Regions from separate parts of the Sphingomonas sp. FG14 genome, predicted to be linked through region 3. Evidence: predicted binding sites of a transcription regulator. Region 3 holds the regulator's gene; each other region holds the start of a gene.

Region 1 (6,368 bases), on a different contig from region 3:
GCGCGGCAGCTCCATGAGCTGGTTGGTGATCGCGATGACCCGGCGCAGCGCGGGATCGGTGAGGTCGAGCCCGGCCTCCTTCACCTTGAGTTCGTCAACCTCGCTGCCCCAGCTTCCCCAGACAGTGCGCGCCATGGCCGAGGTGATATCCTCGCCCAACCCCATCGCCTTGCCCACTTCGCGCACCGCGCTGCGCGGGCGATAATGGATGACCGTCGCGCACAGCCCGGCATGGTCGCGGCCATAGCGATTATAAATATGCTGGATCACCTCTTCGCGTCGTTCATGCTCGAAGTCGACGTCGATATCGGGCGCATCGCAAGTGATACTGCCATCGTCACGTGTCACGACAGAGATGAAGCGCTCGAAGAGCAGTGAGACATTCTCGGGATCGACATTGGTGATCGCAAGACAATAGCAGACCGCGCTGTTCGCAGCCGAACCCCGGCCCTGGCACAGGATCGGCGGGTCCAGACCCCGCGCAAAGGCGACGATATCGTATACCGTGATGAAATAGCGTGCGATGTCGAGTCGACGGATCAGGTCGAGCTCTTTCCGAATCGCCGCCTCGACCTTTTCCGGCAGGCCTTTGGGATAACGCCATTTCGCCCCCTCCCATGTCAGCGCCTCAAGATGCTGCTGCGGCGTCCGCCCCTCAGGGATCGGGTCGTCGGGATATTCGTAACGCAATTCCTGCAGGGCGAATCGACACGCATCCGCCACTTCGCACGTCGCCGCGATGGCATGCGGCCAGCGGCGGAACAGCTCGATCATCTCGGCTGGCGATCTCAGATGCCGTTCGGCATTGGCGTGAAGCAGGAAACCGGCGCACGCGATCGTGGTCTTTTCGCGGATGCAGGTCATCACATCCTGCAACGGGCGACGATCAGGCGTGGCGTAATGCACGTCATTGGTCGCGAGGATCGACAGGTGATGCGTGTGGGCGATGGCGTCGAGCCGGTTGATCCGCGCCTTGTCATCGCCACGATACAGATAGGCGGCAGCGACGTGTTTCAGCGTCGGCAGCATCGCGGTCAACCGCGCAAGCTCTACGCTGAAGCCGTCCAGATCGTCGGGCGGCATGACGATCAGTTGTACTCCTTCCGAATGCGCGGCCAGCATCTCCAACGTCAGATGGCATTCGCCCTTGGCCTGCCATCCGCCATCCAGATCGAGCATCTTCCCGCGCGACAGCAATGTGCAAAGCCGGCCGTAAGCCGCGCGATCCCTGGGATAGGCGAGGAAGGACGGCGCATCGACCAGATCGAGCCGGCAGCCGATCAGCGGCTTCATGCCCCCGCCCGAGACATTCATATCCATCCGCACCACGCCCGCCATGGTGTTGCGATCGGCGACGCCCAGCGCGTGATAGCCGAGATTATAGGCATGTTCGGCAAGCTGCACTGCCGGCGATGCGCCGCGCAGGAAGGAATATGGCGTCGTGACGCCAAGCTCCACATAAGGGGCCGGCGGATTGGGCACGAAATCCTGCAGCTTGTTGATGGCAAGGACGCGCAGGCCGGGGGTGAGCGGCTTGTCCGGCATCAGGCGAAGAGCCCGTGGAGATACCAGTCGGGCGCCCCGCCCCGGCCATCGCCGATCAATCCGTTGCGATAGATCCAGAAGCGCGCGCCGGCATCATCCTCGACCCGGTAATAGTCGCGCAGCCGCGTGGTCGATCGTTCGCGCCACCATTCGGGCGCGATCCGTTCGGGACCTTCGACCTTGACGATCCGGTGCACCTTGCGGCGCCACTGGAAGCGGCGCGGCTCTCCCTCGGGCGTCGCATAGACGACGCCGATCGGCTCCGGCCGATCGAACAGACGGATCGGACGTTCGGGTGTAAGCGGCACGGGTACCGCGTCACCCGGCTCATGCGCCAGCGCCGGCCGCCATTGCAGCGCGCGTTCGGGCAGATGGCTTTCGACGAACAACGGCACGCACACATTGCGGGTACCGATCCGTGCGCTCAGCCGATCGATCAGTCGCGCGAGCGAGGTCGCGTCATGCTCGGCCTCGATCAGCCCTGCCTGTGCCGGATCGAGCGGCTCGTGCCAGAGCGCGGTGAGCGCGAAAGCATCGAAACCGAAACCGGCATCAAGCGTCTCGAACCGTTCGACGAACAGGCGGACCATATGGTGGGGATCGCGCATCGCCTGGCTGGTGCGCGCCTCCAGCACCTGAACATCGCCGTCGACGCGAAAGGCCTGGAACCCCAGATGCCGCGCCCCGGCATGACGCTCGGCAAGTTGGCGGCACAAAGCCTCGGCCATATCGACCACCAAAGCTTCGAGAATCGGCACATGCAGCACCGGTTCGACAACGCGGCGCATCACGCGGGGCAGCGGCGCGCGGACCGCCGGATTGACCGGTTCCTCGGTCCGTCCCAACGCCTGAGCCAGCCGCAGCGGCGGATCGGCCCAGGGACCGTCGGCGCGCGCGAAGCGGCGGGCGAGGCCGAGCGTCGGGATTTCGGCAAGCGCCGCGATGGTCTTGAGACCAAGCCGACCGAGCAGCAATACCGTTTCATCGTCGAGCCTGAGCGCGGAGACAGGCAGCGGGCCGAGCATGGCAGCGAGTGTTTCGGGCGAACAGATCGAACCCGAACTTTGCCCCTCACTCCGTTTGGACTGAGCTTGTCGAAGTCCTGCCCTTTTCTTCGACTGCGGTGTCCCAGAAGGACAGGACTTCGACAAGCTCAGTCCAAACGGTGAAGTTGATACATAACGCGCCAAGGCCCAGGCGGCGCCGATCGTCGGCGCGATCGCGATACGCGCGGTCAATCCCATCCCGCGAAAGCGCGCGCGCATCCCGGCCGCCAGCTTGGCTTCGCCACCGAAGAGATGCGCCGCGCCGGTGATGTCGAGCAGCAGCCCGTCGCCGCCATCAATCGCGACAAAGGGACACCAGCGTTCGGACCAATGACAGAGGCGCTCCAGCGCTGCGGCGTCACCGGATTTGTCCGACGGCCAGACGACAAGCGCCGGCAAGGCGGCCCGCGCGTCGGCCAGCCTCTGCCCGGGCCGCGCGCCACCGTCCCGCGCCAGCGCATTGACCGCATCAATCACGATGCCGTGTGCGCCTTCGGAAACGAGCGCGACAGACCCTGCCCTAGCCGCGTCGCCGTTCGCCCTCGCCCAGCGCTGGATCGCGAAGCGGGGAAACCAGATCGAGGCGATCCGCCGCCCCGTCATGCACAGCCTCCCATTGCCCGGGCCGCGCGCCGCGTGCGCGGAACAGTTCCAGCGACCAGACGGGCCTGCCCGGCGCATCGGGATTCCAGCGCGGCACCAGCGACGGCCGGCTGCTGGCACGCCAGCGCATCCGGGCGCCGCTGAGATCCGCCTGCGATCCCAGCCGCAGCAATAACGCCGGCACGCCGAAGCGTTCGGCTGCCACCGCCAGCCGGCGCGTGGCGGTGAAATCGAGCGCGCGCGGATTGCCCGCCACCTCGCCGATCACGGCGGAAAGCTCGGCGCATCTCAGCCCCTCCTCCATCGCCCACAGCGCCTGGCCGGCATCACGTGCGACGATATGGAGGATACCCGGCCCTTCCGATTTCGGCCGGGTGCGGCACCAATGCGGATAGGGCCGGCCATGATCGCGCAGCGCGACGCGATCCTGCACCCAGAGCGTGGTTCCCGTTGCCAACCGGGCGCCGAGCTGCGCCAGCGCGAAACCGCAGCCGGCCGCATCGCGCGACTCGGCGAAGACCTCGACGAGTCGGGGCTGGAGCGCAGTCGCCGCCGCAAAAACCTCCGCCGCGGAAGCGCGGCTTTCCGGCGATTCTTCCTCGATTTCAGCGGGCAGCAAGGCATGGCGCGTGGACACGGCAGGTCCGAATTGTTCATGATTTGTTCTATTTTCGCCGGAACGCGGCGAGAGTCAAGTTTGCTGCTGGACACTCTCTCCCTGTCGTTCCCGCGAACGCGGGATGACACAGTGCTTGTCGGACTTCTCGTTATTCCTGCTTACTCGGCGCCGGCGCGGTCCGCTTCGCGTTCGCCATCCGCCTGTTGCAGCGACAATTCGTGGAGCGCGCGCATCCGCGCGAAGGTCACCACCTGCTGCGCCAATATGTCGAGCTGGTTGCAGATGCCGGTGTCGGTGATCGTGCCGTCCGGGCCGAAGATCGGCACCATCGAATTGACCGCGACCGCCATCGGCGTCGGCCAGCCGCGCAGCGCATGGGTGATCGAGCGCAAGGTGGCGAGCGTGGTGCCCGTCGCCTGCCAGCCGGCGGCGGCGGCGATCAGGCCGACGGCGCGGCCCTCGAAATAGACCGCCTCGTCCTCCGCCATGTCCTGCACATAATCGAGCGCGTTCTTGATCAGGCCCGATACCGTGCCGTGATAGCCGGGCGAGGCGATGATGATGCCGTTCGCGCGGCGCAGGCCCGCGATCAGCGCCAGCGTCTTTTCGTCGCGCGCGCTTTCGCTGGGTGCGTACATCGGAATGTCGAGCGCCGCACCGTCAAACATCAGCGTCTCCGCACCGCGCGCCGCGCAGCGATCGAGCGCCTGGCGCAGCAGCTTTTCCGACGAGCTGTTGGGCGTTCCCGTTCCGCCCAGTCCGACGATCAACGGTGTATCGACCATGCGCAGGCTCCCTTGCTGACTGTCCGCCGCACGCCGGTGGAACATCGCCGCGCCGAGCGCAAGCGAATAGGGCGCGTCATCCATGATTTATAGGGCGATGCTCCATCACGGATCCGGGCGCCCGACAACGTGGGCCGGTTATCAGCCGACCGTCACCTGCCGCCCGCCGCGCAGGAACGCGATCGCGTTGCGGCGCAGATGATTGGTGCCGGGATTGAGGATCGGCTCCGGCGAATATTGCGCCAGATAGACGCGGCGCATCTTCGGCGTGGTGTTCGATCCGGTGGCGTGGAGCGCCAGGCTGGAAAAGGCGACGACGCTGCCCGCCGGCACCTCCAGCGTCACCCCTTGCGCCTCACCGCTGTAACCGACCAGATCGTTGCTGCCCGACTGGCGTTCATGCGGCACGATGCCATCGCGCGTGGCGGGCACTTGCGAGAAGGGCAGGATGCGCACGGTGCCGTTGGCGACGGTCGTGTCGTCGAGCGTACACCAGCAGGTGAGATAGGGCTTGTGATCGGGCGGACCGCCATTGCCGACGACATAGCCCGAATCCTGGTGCCAGCTGAACGGCATGCCCTTGTCGGCACCCTTCACGACATATTGGTCGTAGAAGAAATAGGCGTCGTCACCCAGGGTCGCACGACAGATATCGGCCATCGTCTCGCTGAACAGCATGACACGCAATTCGGGCTGAACGCGCTGGCATTCGCCGGCGAAATAGCGTTTGCCCTTGTGGCTGATGCCATCGACCTCGACGCCCAGCGCGTCGAGCCGCGCATCCTCGCGCTCGATCACGCGGCCGCATTCGTCACGCAACAGATCGAGCAAAGGCCCTTCGAGCACGCGTTCGAACACCGCATAGCCCTCGGCGGCGAATTGGGCGCGTTGAGCGGAATAGTCCATGATGCCTCTCCATGGTGCGGGCACCTGCCCGTCGACGCATCATCATCGCGCAGAGCATCCATCGCATCCAATCGAATTGCGCTGCTACGTCATATGTGAATACTATGGCTTATGCGCATGCGACAGGTCGAGGCGTTCCGCGCCGTCATGATGAGCGGAGGCATCACCGCCGCCGCCACGATGCTCAACATCAGCCAGCCGTCGGTTAGCCGCCTGATCGCCGATCTGGAACGCGCGGTGGGTTTTCGCCTGTTCGACCGGCGCGGCGCGCGCGTTCATGCGACGCCGCAGGCGCATGCGTTGTTCGAAGCGGTGCGGCGCAGCTATACCGGGCTGGACCTGCTCGATCAGGCGGCACGACGCATCCGCGCGCATCCGGTCGGCACCGTGCGGATCGCGGCACTGGCGGCGATCGCGATGTCGATCCTGCCTGCGGTGATCCAGCGATTCCGCATCCTCTATCCCGACATCAAGATCACCGTGGAGTCGCTGGGACAGCGTGCGATCGAGGAGCGCGTGTTCCTGGGCCAGGCCGATCTCGGCATCGGCGTGGAGATTCCCCCACGCGAAGGGATCCGGTCGACGATGATCGCGCGCGCCGAATATGTCTGCGTGCTGCCTGCCGGCCATCCGCTGGCGCAACGCGAGCGCCTGGCGGTTTCAGACCTGGCGGGCGAGGAGTTCATCGGCCCGATGCATGAGGCCGACGCGCTGTGGAACGGCATCGACGTCGCGCTGGAAACCGCGGGCATCCCGGTCTCGCGCAGGCTGGAAACCCAGCATTCGCAGATCCTGTACGCCTTTGTCGAAGCCGGCCTGGGCGTCTCGATCGCGGAGCCGTTCAGCGCGCCGCTGTTCAACCGG
Region 2 (6,368 bases), on a different contig from region 3:
GTCAAGGCGACCGAAGCGCTCGTCCATGTTATGCTGCAGATCACAGATTATGTGATGCGCTTCGCGCCGATCGCGGTGTTCGCGGCGGTCGCCGGCACGCTCACCGAGCGGGGCCCGGGCGTGATCGGCGATCTCGCCTATTTCATGGGCAGCTTCTATCTTGGCCTGATCATCCTCTGGGCCTTGCTGCTGGGTGTCGCCTTCCTCGTCGTCGGCAAGCGCACCGGCCTGCTTGTCCGTTATCTGCGCGAACCGATCTTGCTCGGCTTCTCCACCGCATCGTCCGAAGCCGCATTCCCGCGCACGCTGGAAGCGCTTGATCGATTCGGCGTGCCGCCACGCATCGCCAGCTTCGTCCTGCCGCTGGGCTATTCGTTCAATCTCGACGGCTCGATGATGTATATGACCTTCGCGGCGATCTTCATCGCCCAGGCCTATGGCATCGATCTGACGCTCAGCCAGGAAATCACGCTGCTGCTGGTGCTGATGGTGACCAGTAAGGGCATTGCCGGCGTGCCCCGCGCCAGCCTGGTCGTGATCGCGGCGACGCTGCCGCTATTCAAGATCCCCGAGGCAGGCTTGCTGCTGATCCTGGCGGTCGACCATTTCCTCGACATGGGCCGCACTGCGACCAACGTGATCGGCAATGCCGTGGCGAGCACGGTGATCGCGAAATGGGAAGGTGGGCTCGATCCGATCGAACCTGCGGAATCCGATCCGCCAAAGGCGCCGAGCAATGTGCCCGGCGCGGCGGAGAACGCGCCGGACAGTTTCCGCGACGTTTGATCGTCGTTTCCGGGCGGAGGTATCAAATCGTCATTCCAGCGAAAGCCGGAATGACGATTTGGCTCTTTCAGGCGTAAGCGTAAGGCCCGCCCCGCTCCAGCGCAGCGGCATAGGCGGGCCGGGCATGGATGGCATCGAGCCATGCGATCGTCGCCGGGCGCGATGCATCAAGCCCCGCGCGCTGTCGTGCCGCTTCGAGCGGAAAACTCATCATGACATCGGCGGCGGTGAAGACATCGCCCGCGAACCATGGGCGTGATGCGAGTTCCGCCTCGACGAAATCGAGATGCTGATCGACCATCGATTGAATGCGGCCACGGGCGGGGCGCCCCAGCAGGCCGAGCCTGTTGATGACGAGCATCACCAGCAGCGGCGGCATCATCGAGCCTTCGGCATAATGAAGGAAATGGCGATAGCGCAGCGCGGCTTCGCGATGCGCAGGCGGGCCAAGCCGCCCATCGCCGATCTCGACGAGATATTCCAGGATCGCGGCGGTTTCAGCGACGACGCGGCCATCATGTTCGATGACGGGTGATTTTCCGAGCGGATGAACCGCCTTGAGCTCCGGCGGTGCCAGCATGGTCTTCGGATTTCGTTCGTAGCGCTTGACCGTATAGGGCAGGCCAAGTTCCTCGAGCATCCAGAGAACGCGCTGCGACCGCGAATTTTCGAGATGATGGACGGTGATCGTCATCGGCGTCTCCCATCCGCCCCTTCATCCGCCTGTGCGGAAACAATGGGGCGCTGGGCGTCAGTCTCGCATCTTTCGGGAAAATGACGAAAAGGATTTCATGAAACACGAAAGGCCCGCCGGCATGCGACGGGCCCTCCCTGTGCTTGAAGCGTAAGCCGATCAGATATCGTCGTCCGCTTCGGGTCCGGTCATCATTTCCTCGGATACCTTCTCGGTGCGCGCGCGGATCGCGCCCTCGAGCTTGGCCGTGAGCTCGGGGTTTTCCTTGAGGAAGGTCTTGGCGTTCTCGCGTCCCTGCCCGATCCGGACCGAGTCGTAGGAGAACCAGGCACCCGACTTCTCGACAAGCCCGGCCTTCACGCCGAGATCGAGGATTTCGCCGATCTTCGAGACGCCTTCACCATACATGATGTCGAATTCGACCTGCTTGAACGGCGGCGCGACCTTGTTCTTCACCACCTTCACGCGCGTGGTGTTGCCGACGATATCGTCACGATCCTTGATCTGGCCGGTGCGGCGGATGTCGAGACGGACCGACGCGTAGAATTTCAGCGCGTTGCCGCCCGTCGTCGTCTCCGGATTGCCGTACATCACACCGATCTTCATGCGGAGCTGGTTGATGAAGATCACGATGCAGCGCGAACGGCTGATCGAGCCGGTCAACTTGCGCAGCGACTGCGACATCAATCGCGCCTGCAGACCGACATGGCTGTCGCCCATCTCGCCTTCGATTTCCGCCTTCGGCACCAGCGCGGCGACCGAGTCGACGACGAGGACGTCGATCGCGTTGGAGCGCACCAGCGTGTCCGTGATCTCCAGCGCCTGCTCGCCCGTATCGGGCTGCGAGACGATCAGTTCGTCGATATCGACGCCCAGTTTCTTCGCATAGACCGGATCGAGCGCATGTTCCGCGTCGACGAACGCCGCGGTGCCGCCCATCTTCTGCGCTTCGGCGATGACATGCAGCGCCAGCGTGGTCTTGCCCGAACTTTCCGGACCGTAAATCTCGATGACCCGGCCGCGCGGCAAACCGCCGATGCCGAGCGCGATGTCGAGCCCGAGCGATCCGGTGGAGATCGCCTCGACCTCCATCGCCTCGCGCGAGCCGAGCTTCATCGCCGATCCCTTGCCGAATGCGCGATCAATCTGGGCGAGCGCCGCCTCCAGTGCTTTCTGCCTGTCCATATTTCCCTTGTCGGATTCGATGAGCTTGAGTTGTGCCGCCATGGCCCGCCCTTTCCGTAGATCGATCGCGTGATCCGTTCAACGCATGATGGCGGTGTATATGATTTGTTCCATGAGAACAAGAGTGGAACATAATTTTGTTCCATCAATGTTCCCAAGCAAAAGGGCGAGACGTTTCCGTCCCGCCCTTTCCGGCTGAAACACGAGAAGGCGCCGACTTCCAACGGGCGCCCGCTCTTCAGAAATTCGCGCCCAGGCTGATCAGCTTGAACACGAAGGCCACCCACAGCAGCACGAAGGCGGCAAGCGCCAACAATATGCTCCAGGTCTTGGAGAACCAGCCACGCCGGGCCTTGAAGATCCGCACCGCATTCCAGACCGCCAGGCCGAACAGGCCGGGGATGACGAGAATGCCCAGGATCTGCAGCAACCAGATGCCGGTGGCGGGCGTCGTTCCTTCGAAAGCGACCGATATCAGGAACATCCAGCCGAGCGGCACCGCCAGCGCAAGCCAGCAGAACAGCCTGATCACCCGATAGGTGGAGAGGTCGCGTCCGGTGAGCGCCAGGGCGGCGCCATAACGACGGCGGTTGATCGCTCCGATCGGCCACGACAAGGCCGTCAACGCGATTACGATCAAACTGGCGATCAGCAGCGGCATCAGCCAGGCTGTATCCTTGTGCCAGGGCGCCCGGTCGAACACCATGATCGGCGCGATCGGGCCATAGGCGACGCGGACGACCTTGCCATTCTCCACCTTCGCCCCAAACAGTTCGCCATCCTCGACCGAACGCCAGATGAAGGGCGCGACCTCCACCCATTTGCGCGGCGCATCCCCCAGCGTGGTGAATGCATCGACCGAAAGCTTGCCATCCTTGTCGGTGGTCACCTTGAGCTGGCCGAGCAGGCCCAGCATCGCTCCGAAATTCTCGACCGCCGCACGGCTGTTCTCATAGGTGCCGGCGACCATCGCCGCATGTTCCTTCGCGGTCGCCAGTTCCTTGGGCTGTGCCGTGTCCTTGGCAGGGAAATAGCGATCGGCGAACTGACGGAAAAAGGCGGTGCGGATCGGGCTGATCGCCCCATCTTTGCCCGCGCTGTTCGCCGAAATATAGATGCCTACCTTTTCCTGCGGGAACAGGATCAGTTCGGAATGGAACCATTTGGTGTCGCCGCCATGTGCGATCGCGCTCTGGCCATTCACCTTCTGCTCGTAGAAACCGAGCATCATCCGATCGAGCCCCGGGACCGGATCATTGGCCGGCGAATGCATCAGTTTCGCGGTTTCGGGCTTCAGCAGCGGCCCGCCATCGGCGAGATGCGCGATCATGAACTTCGCCATGTCGCCGCCGCTGATCGCCGAGCTGCCGGCCGGCGCCATCGCGATCAGCTCATAAGGCTTGGGCTCGGTCGAGGCGGCCTGATAGCCTTTCGCCATGAAGGGCTGGAGATTGGCCGGAAGCGGCTGGCGGAAACTCGCATGGGTCATGCCCAGCCGCTGGAAGATGTTGCGTTCGATATAATCGTCGAACGGCATGCCGGACAGGCGCTGGACGATATAGCCGGCCAGCGCGGTCGCATAGTTCGAATAGGCCGGCGTCGATCCCGGCGCATAGACGCGCTGCGGCGTCCAGCGCTTCAGCGCGGCCTCCAGCGAAGCGACCGGCCCCTTGTCGACGATCAGATCGCGCCCCGCTTCTTCGAAGCCCGGGGTATGGGTCATGATGTTCCGCATCGTCAGGGGCTTGCCCTGATAGGCGGGGATCTTGAAATCGAGATAGGTGTTCACATCGGCGTCGAGATCGATCTTGCCCTGCTCGACGAGCTGCATCACCGCCGTCCAGGTATAGAGCTTCGACACCGATCCCGGCCGGAACAGGGTGGTGGCGGGATCGACGGGCTTGCGCGCGGCGACATCGGAGAAACCGAAGCCGCGCTGCGTCAGTACCTGGCCGTCCTTCACGATCACGACGACCGCGCCGGGAATATCCCCACGCGCCAGCGCATAGGGCATGAAGCCGTCGAGCCAGGTGTCCGCATCTTCCTTGGTCAGCGCGCGACGGCCGTCGATCGGCGGCGCGGCGATCGCTCCGCCTGCGGCCGAAGTCGCGGCAGGCGCCGGAACAAGGGCTGGCGATGTCTGCTGCGCCTGCTGGGCAACGCCCATGCCGGCCGCAAGCGTCAGCGCCGCCCCGAATAATGACTTGATCAGTCTCATATCGCTTTGAACCCCCGCCCTTATTGTGATGCCGCCGGATCATCGCCGACGGCTTGGGGGTATGCTGCCTCTTTTCCAATCGAGATGCAACGATCCCGATTGGAAATCAGAGGCCGATATGACGAAGACCGATCCTATTCAGCGCGGCGGAATTCCAGGCCGTACATTTTGAGAACCGGTTTGCCGTCCGCCCCGGTCGTGAAACTGGCGGTCTGTCCATTCTCGCCATTGATCATGTCGGTAGGCGAGGTCGGCACGAATGTGAACGAGGCACCCATCGCTTCCAGGATCATGTTGCCGCCGTCCCGCCGGGCGGTGACGGTGACGCGATCTCCGCCGGCTTCACCGACCCACTGCCCCGCGCGCGCGGTCAGCACATCGGACGCAAGCGCAATGCTCTTATGCGCGACCGGCTTGAAATCGGGCCAGCCATAGGCCTTGGCCACGCTGCGGACGATCTCCATCATCACCTGACCACCGGAATCGCCATTGGTCATCACCGCAACGCCGTCCCCGGTGCCCGGATGGATGATCCAGAATGCCCGGAACCCTTCGTTCGCGCCGCCATGCGAGAAGGCGAATGCATCCCCTTCCCCTCTTACGCTCGGCCCCAGGCCATAATCGCCCATCACCGGCGTCGCCATCGCGGCTGCGGTCGCCGGGTTGAGCACCGCGCCGGCCTCCCCCCTCCAGGCTTTGGTCAGCGCAAGGCCGAATTTGGCGAGATCGGTCGGCGTGGTCCACAGTCCTGCGGCGGCCCCTTCAGGATAGGTATGCCAACCACCGGCGATCGGTTTGCCGTCTTCGCCATGCCCGTGCGCGAAGCTGCCCGTCGGCGGCAAGGCATAGCCGCTCAGCGTCATCCCCGCCGGCACCAGCACCCGATCGTGCACAACATCCGCGAAAACCCTGCCCGTCGCATCCTCGATCATCTGCTGCGCGATCTGATAGCCGCCGCCGGAATATCGCCAGCGCTCGCCAGGCTTCGCTTCGGAGACCACCGCCTTGGTGTTGGCGGGCGGTGTGCCGTTCAGTATCTGGATGTTGGTGGCGACCGGAACGCCCTGGGCATAGCCAGGAAATCCGTGAATGGTCGTGCCGCCGGTATGCGACAGCAGCGCGCGCAGCGTGACCGGCTTGTCCCTGGTGAAATCGCTGACCGGCAGCTTCCAGTTCTTCAGCGTCGAATTGACATCGGTATCGAGCGAAAGCGTGCCTTGCTGGACCAGTGAAAGCGCGGCGATCGCCGCCACCGGCTTGCTGATGGACGCAGCCTGGAACCGCGTATCGGGTGTGACCGGAGCCTTTCCATCGACTGAAACCACGCCATAGCCGCGCGACCAGACGATCTTGCCATTGTCGACCACCGCAACGCTGACGCCAGGCACTTTCCAGCGCGCCATGCGCTGCTCGATCGTCCAGCTTTCCGTCTTGCCGTCGATGATCGTGGCCGCAACCAAGCCCGTTTCGACCGCGCGTTGCTGA
Region 3 (6,368 bases):
TCGACCTTGTCGCGGCGTGCGCGGATGCGGGCAAGCCGCTGTTCGGCGTCTGCCTGGGCCATCAGTCGATCGGCCAGTATTTCGGTGGACAGGTGATCCGTGCGGCCGAACTGATGCACGGCAAGACATCGGCGGTCACACATGACGGGACCGGCGTGTTCGCGAACATCCCCTCTCCTTTCACCGCGACGCGCTATCACTCGCTGATCGTGCCGGAAGCCGGGTTGCCCGATGCGCTGAAGGTGAATGCGCGAGCCCCCGACGGCACGGTGATGGGTTTCCGCCATGCGACACTGCCGATCCATGGCGTGCAGTTCCATCCCGAAAGCATTGCCACCGAACATGGCCATGCGATGCTCGCCAATTTCCTGAAGCTTGCCGGGCTCGCCGTGAAGGAACGCGCATGAGCGCGGTGCTCACCCTTCCCGATCCGCGCGAACAATTCGACGAGGCGACGGCGGCGCAGGCATTCGCCGACCTGCTCGACCAGCGCGTGTCCGACGAAGCCATAGCCGAATTCCTGATCGCGCTCACCGAACGGGGCGAAACCAGCGTGGAGATAGCGGCGGCGGCGCAGGCGCTGCGTGACCGCATGATCGGCTTCGATGCGCCCGAAGGGGCGATCGACGTGTGCGGTACGGGCGGCGACGGCCATCACAGCCTGAACGTTTCGACCGCGGTGGCGATCATCGTCGCGGCCTGCGGCGTGCCGGTGGCCAAGCACGGCAACCGCGCGGCATCGAGCAAGGCAGGCGCGGCCGACACGTTGGAAGCGCTGGGGCTCGACATGGAGCGCGCCAGCGAAACCGCGGAGGAGACGCTGAAGGAAATCGGTATCTGCTTCCTGTTCGCGGTCAACCATCATCCCGCGCTCAAGCGCATCCACCCCATACGCAAGGCGATCGGGCGGCGGACGATCTTCAACCTGATGGGGCCGCTCGCCAATCCGGCGCGGGTGACGCGCCAGTTGATCGGCATCGCGCGGCCCGATTACGTGCCCGTCTACGGCACCGCGCTCGCTCGCCTGGGCGCCGAGGCCGCGCTCGTCGTTTCGGGCGAGGAAGGTTTGGACGAATTGTCGGGCGCCGGCCCCAGCCAGGTCTTCCGCGTCGGCGACGTCAATGTCGGCGATATGATCACGCCGGAGGATATCGGGCTGCCGCGCACGCCGACCAGCGCGATCCGTGGTGGCGACGTCGCCTACAATGCGGCGGCGTTGCGCAGGCTGCTCCAGGGTGAAACGGGCCCCTATCGCGATGCGGTGCTGCTCAATGCCGCCGCCGCGCTGGTGGTTGCCGGGCGCGCCGCGACCCTGGCCGAAGGCGCGGAGGAAGCCGCGGAAGTGCTCGACAACGGACTTGCCAACGCGCTGCTCGATTGCTGGATCGCCTATAAATGAACAAGCTGACCGAGATTTGCGACGCCAAGCGCGCGCATGTCGCCCGCCGCAAGGCGGAAACCGATCTTGCCGAGATCGAGGCGCGCGCCGCCGCACAGACGCCGCCGCGCGGCTTTCGCGCCGCGCTCGACACCAAGGCGCGCAACGGCCATGCGCTGATCGCCGAGATCAAGAAGGCCAGCCCATCCAAGGGGCTGATCCGCGCCGACTTCGATCCGCCTGCGCATGCCCGCGCCTATGAGGCTGCGGGCGCGGCCTGCCTGTCGGTGCTGACCGACATGCCTTACTTCCAGGGCGACGACAGCTATCTGGTCGCGGCACGCGGCGCCGTATCGATCCCATGCCTGCGCAAGGACTTCCTCGTCGATCCCTGGCAGGTCGCGGAATCGCGTGCCTTGGGTGCCGACGCCATCCTGATCATCGTCGCCGCGCTCGATGACGGGATGATGGCCGAGATCGAGGCGGAAGCGATCCGGCTGGGCATGGATGCGCTGGTGGAAGTCCATGACGCGGACGAACTCGACCGTGCGCTGAAGCTGCGATCACGGCTGATCGGCGTCAACAATCGCGACCTGCGCGATTTCACCGTCGATTTCGCGCGTACCTATGAACTAATCGGCCGCGCGCCCGAAGGTTGCACTTTCGTCGCCGAAAGCGGACTGACCTCCAGCGTCGATCTCGATGCGATGGCCGCGCATGGCGTGCATTGCTTTCTGGTCGGCGAGGCGCTGATGCGCGAGGCCGATGTCGAGGCGGCGACGCGCCGGCTGCTGGGCACGGCATGAGCGGCCTTACCCATATCGACGCCGAGGGCGCGGCGCATATGGTCGATGTCTCAGGCAAGGAGGTCACCACGCGCGAGGCCGTGGCCAAGGGTCGCATCTCGATGTCCGCCGAGGCGGCAGCCGCGATCCGCGACGGATCAGCGAAAAAGGGCGACGTGCTCGCGGTGGCGCGCGTCTCCGGGATCATGGCGGCCAAGCGGACCAGCGACCTCATTCCACTCTGCCACCCGCTACCAATATCCTCGGTTTCGATCGATCTCACGCCCGATGCAAGCGGCGTCAACGCGACAGCCACGGTGCGCACGACGGGCCAGACCGGCGTCGAAATGGAAGCGCTGACCGCTGTTTCGGTGGCGCTGCTGACGATCTACGACATGGTCAAGGCGGTCGACAAGGCAATGGAGATCAGCGCCGTGCGGCTGGTTTCGAAGACCGGCGGCAAATCGGGCGATTATCGGGCGTGAGCGCGAATACTCCCGTTCCGTTTGGACTGAGCCTGTCGAAGTCCCGTTCTTCGTCGGCGCCGACGGAAAGGGAAAGACAGGACTGCGACAGGCTCAGTCCGAACGGCGTAGGCAAAGGCAAATGAGCGCCCTCCTTCCGGTCGCCGACGCGCAGGCGCGGCTGCTTGCACTAGCCGCACCGCTTCCGGCCGAAACATTGACGCTGGACGAAGCGACCGGCCGCTATCTGGCCACGGATTGCCTGGCCATGCGCGGCCAGCCTGCCGCCGACCTCTCGGCAATGGACGGCTATGCCATCGCCTTTGCCGATATGCCTGGCCCTTGGCGTGTGACCGGGGAAAGCGCGCCCGGCACCCTACCCGACCACGCGATCAGGCGGGGTGAGGCGATGCGCATCTTTACCGGCGCCGCGCTTCCCGAGGGCTCCGACACGATCCTGATCCAGGAAGAAGCGACCCGAGACGAAGACACCCTGGTGCTGACGGGCGAAGGCCCGCGCCGGCACGGCCAACATGTACGCGTCACCGACGGCGATTTCGCGGAAGGGCAGCGCCTTGTCACACGCGGCGCATTATTGACGGCCGCGCGGATCGGGCTGGCCGCGATGGGCGGGCATGGCCGGTTGAGTGTCGGCCGGCGGCCGCGCGTGGCGCTGATCTCGACAGGCGACGAACTCGTCCCTCCCGGAGATCCGGTCTCGGGCGTTCAATTGCCGGCGTCGAACGCGATCATGCTGCGTGGGATGCTGGAACCGAACGGCGCGATCGTCGATGATCGCGGCATCGTGCGCGACGATTTCGACGCACTCGCCGCCGCCTTCGAGGCCGCGCGCGGGGCCGACATCATCGTGACCTCCGGCGGCGCATCGGTGGGCGACCATGATCTGGTCCGTCCCGTGCTCGACGCGATCGGCGGCACGCTCGATTTCTGGAAGATCGCGATGAAGCCGGGCAAACCGCTGCTCGCCGGCAAGCTGGGCGATGCGGTCGTGCTGGGGCTGCCCGGCAATCCCGTCTCCACCTTCGTCACAGGCACCCTGTTCCTGCTCCCGCTGGTGCGGGCATTGCAGGGTGCCGCAGATCCGTTGCCGACTGCGCACCGCGTGCGCCTGGGCGTGCCGCTTCCGGCGTGCGGCGGCCGCGCCGAATATCTGCGCGGACTGTGGACGAATGGTGAGGTGATCCAGGCACCCGAACAAGACAGCGCCGCGATGGTTTCGCTCGCCTCCGCGAACGCGCTGATCGTCCGCGCAGCGGGTGCACCGGCGGCCGAAGTGGGTGAAATGGCGGAAATCGTAGCGATCGCTTGACGACCGCCCGGATGTTTCCTACACGTTCTTCGTTCGTTCCATCGGAGAACATGCGATGCTCACGCGCAAGCAACATGAACTGATCTGCTTCATCAGCGACCGGCTGGAAGAGACCGGCGTGTCTCCTTCGTTCGAGGAGATGAAGGAGGCGCTCGACCTCAAGTCCAAATCGGGGGTGCATCGCCTGATCAGCGCGCTGGAGGAACGCGGCTTCATCCGCCGCCTGCCCAATCGCGCGCGCGCGCTGGAAGTGCTGAAACAGCCCGAGCGCGCCACCGCGAAACCGGCGAAGAAGCAGGCGGCGCCCGCCACGTCGCGCCAGTTGCCGATCGCCGCCAACGACGTGCTGGAGATCCCCCTGCACGGCCGCATCGCCGCAGGCACGCCGATCGAGGCGCTGGAGGGGCAAAGCACGCTTTCCGTCCCCGCCGCGCTGCTCGGCTCCGGCGACCACTACGCGCTGGAGGTTTCAGGCGATTCCATGGTGGAGGCCGGCATTCTCGACGGCGATTATGCATTGATCCGCCGCACCGACGTCGCACGCGATGGCGAGATCGTGGTCGCCCTGGTTGACGAAAGCGAAGCGACGCTCAAATATTTCCGCCGCGAAGGTGCGATGATCCGGCTCGATCCGGCGAACCGTGCTTATGATCCGCAGCGCTATCGGCCCGATCAGATTCGCGTGCAGGGCAAGCTGGCAGGATTGCTGCGGCGCTATTGAGCGCCCCCTCTCCCGTTTACTTCGAGCGCAGGTTCGAGCTTGCCGAGAACCGAAGTCGAGAAGCGTTGGCCGCAATGCTTCTCGACGGTCGCGTCTCGACTTCGCTCGACGCTGCTCGAAGCAAACGGGGGCGCATGAGGTCAGGATGGACTTGGGCGGAATGACGGCAACGCCGCCTTCGGCCGCGGCGGATTCACCCAGGGATGATCGTCGCCCGCACGTTTCACCGTCGCGATCCGGGCGCTCGACAGATCGATCGTCAGCCCGCCCGTTTTCGCCAACAATGCGCGATCGGCCTTGATCCAGCGCGGCGCGCACCAATCGGGCAGCCAGCGTTCGCTGACCACGATATCGGCATCGCGACAGGCGGCACGCAATTGCGCGGGATCGACGAAATAGGTGCTGCGCGTGGCGAGGAGCCGCCATCGTTTCGTTCCAAGGATCAGCTCGATCGTGCAGGCGTCGCGACTGCATCGCGCGCCGCGCGCCGCATCAAGATCGGCCAATTCCCCTTCGAAGCCCGCACTTTCGGCGAGCATATCACGAACATAGTCACCCGCGCGCGGGCGCAGCAGCGCATAGCCGCGATCCGTCCGCACCGCGAGATGGCGTCCGTCGCCCGTCACCAATATGTCTGGTGCGTGGGTGGACAGCGCCCAGATCGCTCCGATCAAGACAGGCATCAGGCCCAGCCAGCGCGCGCCCGTTCGCCAGAGCGCGATCCAGATGCCGCCGGCGACGATCGCCCCGAACGCAGCGTCTGGCACGACCGGTAGTGCCGCGACCGCACCGGGCATGGCGGCAACGCTGTGCGCGATCCACAAGAGCAGCGACAACGCTTGCCCCGTCACCCACCATAACGGCGCGCCGAGCCCGAGGAGATCAAGCAGCAGCGCAGCCGCCTCGACCGGCATCACGATGAAGGTGGTGAGCGGGATCGCGACGATATTGGCGAGCGCCCCATACAGCCCAGCCTTGTGGAAATGATGGATCGCGATCGGGGTAAGCGCGAGTTCGACGAGGATACCAGTGAGCAGCAGGCCGAGCAGGATCCGCCCAGTGCCGCGCAGCCACCCCTCGTCGCGGCGCGCGAGCAAGGCCTTGATCCGCGGATGCTCGACCAGCGCCATGATCGCGGTCACTGCCGCGAAGCTGAGCTGGAAACTCGGCCCAACGAGCGATTCGGGCCAGAGCAACAGCACGAACGCAGCGCCTGCCGCGACGAGGCGGAGCGTGATCGCATCGCGGCCGATCGCGATGCCGATCAGCACCAGGATTGCGGCGACACACGACCGGACCGTCGGCACCTCCGCGCCGGTAAGCAAGGTATAGCCGATCGCGGCCAAGGCCCCGCCGCCCGCCGCGATCAGCACCAGCGGCCAGCGCAATGCCAGCCAGGGACTGAGCGCCATCAGCCGCAGCAACAGCAGCATCGTCGCACCGACCAATGCGGTGACATGGAGACCGCTGATCGAGAGGAGATGCGACAAGCCGGCGCGGCGCATGGCCTCCGCATCCTCTTCGGGGATGGCGCCCTGATCACCTGTCGCCAGCGCGGCGGCGATCGCCCCTTCACCACCTGCGAGTCGCGCCTGGATATGCGCGGAGAGGCGCCGGCGCGTGTCGGCGAGCACGGGTGGCGCACCGGGGCTGACGATCGCGACCGGCCCCAACGCCCGCCCGGTCGCTC

What was found. Region 3 encodes LexA, which represses DNA repair genes until DNA is damaged. Its sites were predicted from a motif close to GTTCCNCNCTTGTTCT; they were not measured.
Region 1: ACODTA_RS19930 (ImuA family protein) is a predicted target of LexA. The motif match lies at 3,846-3,861, and genes of this name have one in related genera.
Region 2: recA (recombinase RecA) is a predicted target of LexA. The motif match lies at 2,781-2,796, and genes of this name have one in related genera.

Annotation. Positions count from the first base shown of each region.
Region 1 is NZ_JBMDKK010000008.1:71,391-77,758, reverse strand. Features, by position in the region: gene ACODTA_RS19940 (error-prone DNA polymerase) at 1-1,545, opposite strand, end outside; gene ACODTA_RS19935 (Y-family DNA polymerase) at 1,545-3,194, opposite strand; gene ACODTA_RS19930 (ImuA family protein) at 3,112-3,831, opposite strand; gene ACODTA_RS19925 (NADPH-dependent FMN reductase) at 3,972-4,682, opposite strand; gene ACODTA_RS19920 (phytanoyl-CoA dioxygenase family protein) at 4,740-5,504, opposite strand; gene ACODTA_RS19915 (LysR substrate-binding domain-containing protein) at 5,616-6,368, shown strand, end outside.
Region 2 is NZ_JBMDKK010000001.1:676,147-682,514, forward strand. Features, by position in the region: gene ACODTA_RS03115 (dicarboxylate/amino acid:cation symporter) at 1-786, shown strand, start outside; gene ACODTA_RS03120 (glutathione S-transferase family protein) at 854-1,480, opposite strand; gene recA (recombinase RecA) at 1,640-2,707, opposite strand; gene ACODTA_RS03130 (serine hydrolase domain-containing protein) at 2,904-4,883, opposite strand; gene ACODTA_RS03135 (serine hydrolase domain-containing protein) at 5,018-6,368, opposite strand, start outside.
Region 3 is NZ_JBMDKK010000002.1:671,200-677,567, reverse strand. Features, by position in the region: gene ACODTA_RS11360 (anthranilate synthase component II) at 1-407, shown strand, start outside; gene trpD (anthranilate phosphoribosyltransferase) at 404-1,399, shown strand; gene trpC (indole-3-glycerol phosphate synthase TrpC) at 1,396-2,184, shown strand; gene moaC (cyclic pyranopterin monophosphate synthase MoaC) at 2,181-2,648, shown strand; gene ACODTA_RS11340 (molybdopterin molybdotransferase MoeA) at 2,770-3,957, shown strand; gene lexA (transcriptional repressor LexA) at 4,013-4,678, shown strand; gene ACODTA_RS11330 (ComEC/Rec2 family competence protein) at 4,819-6,368, opposite strand, start outside.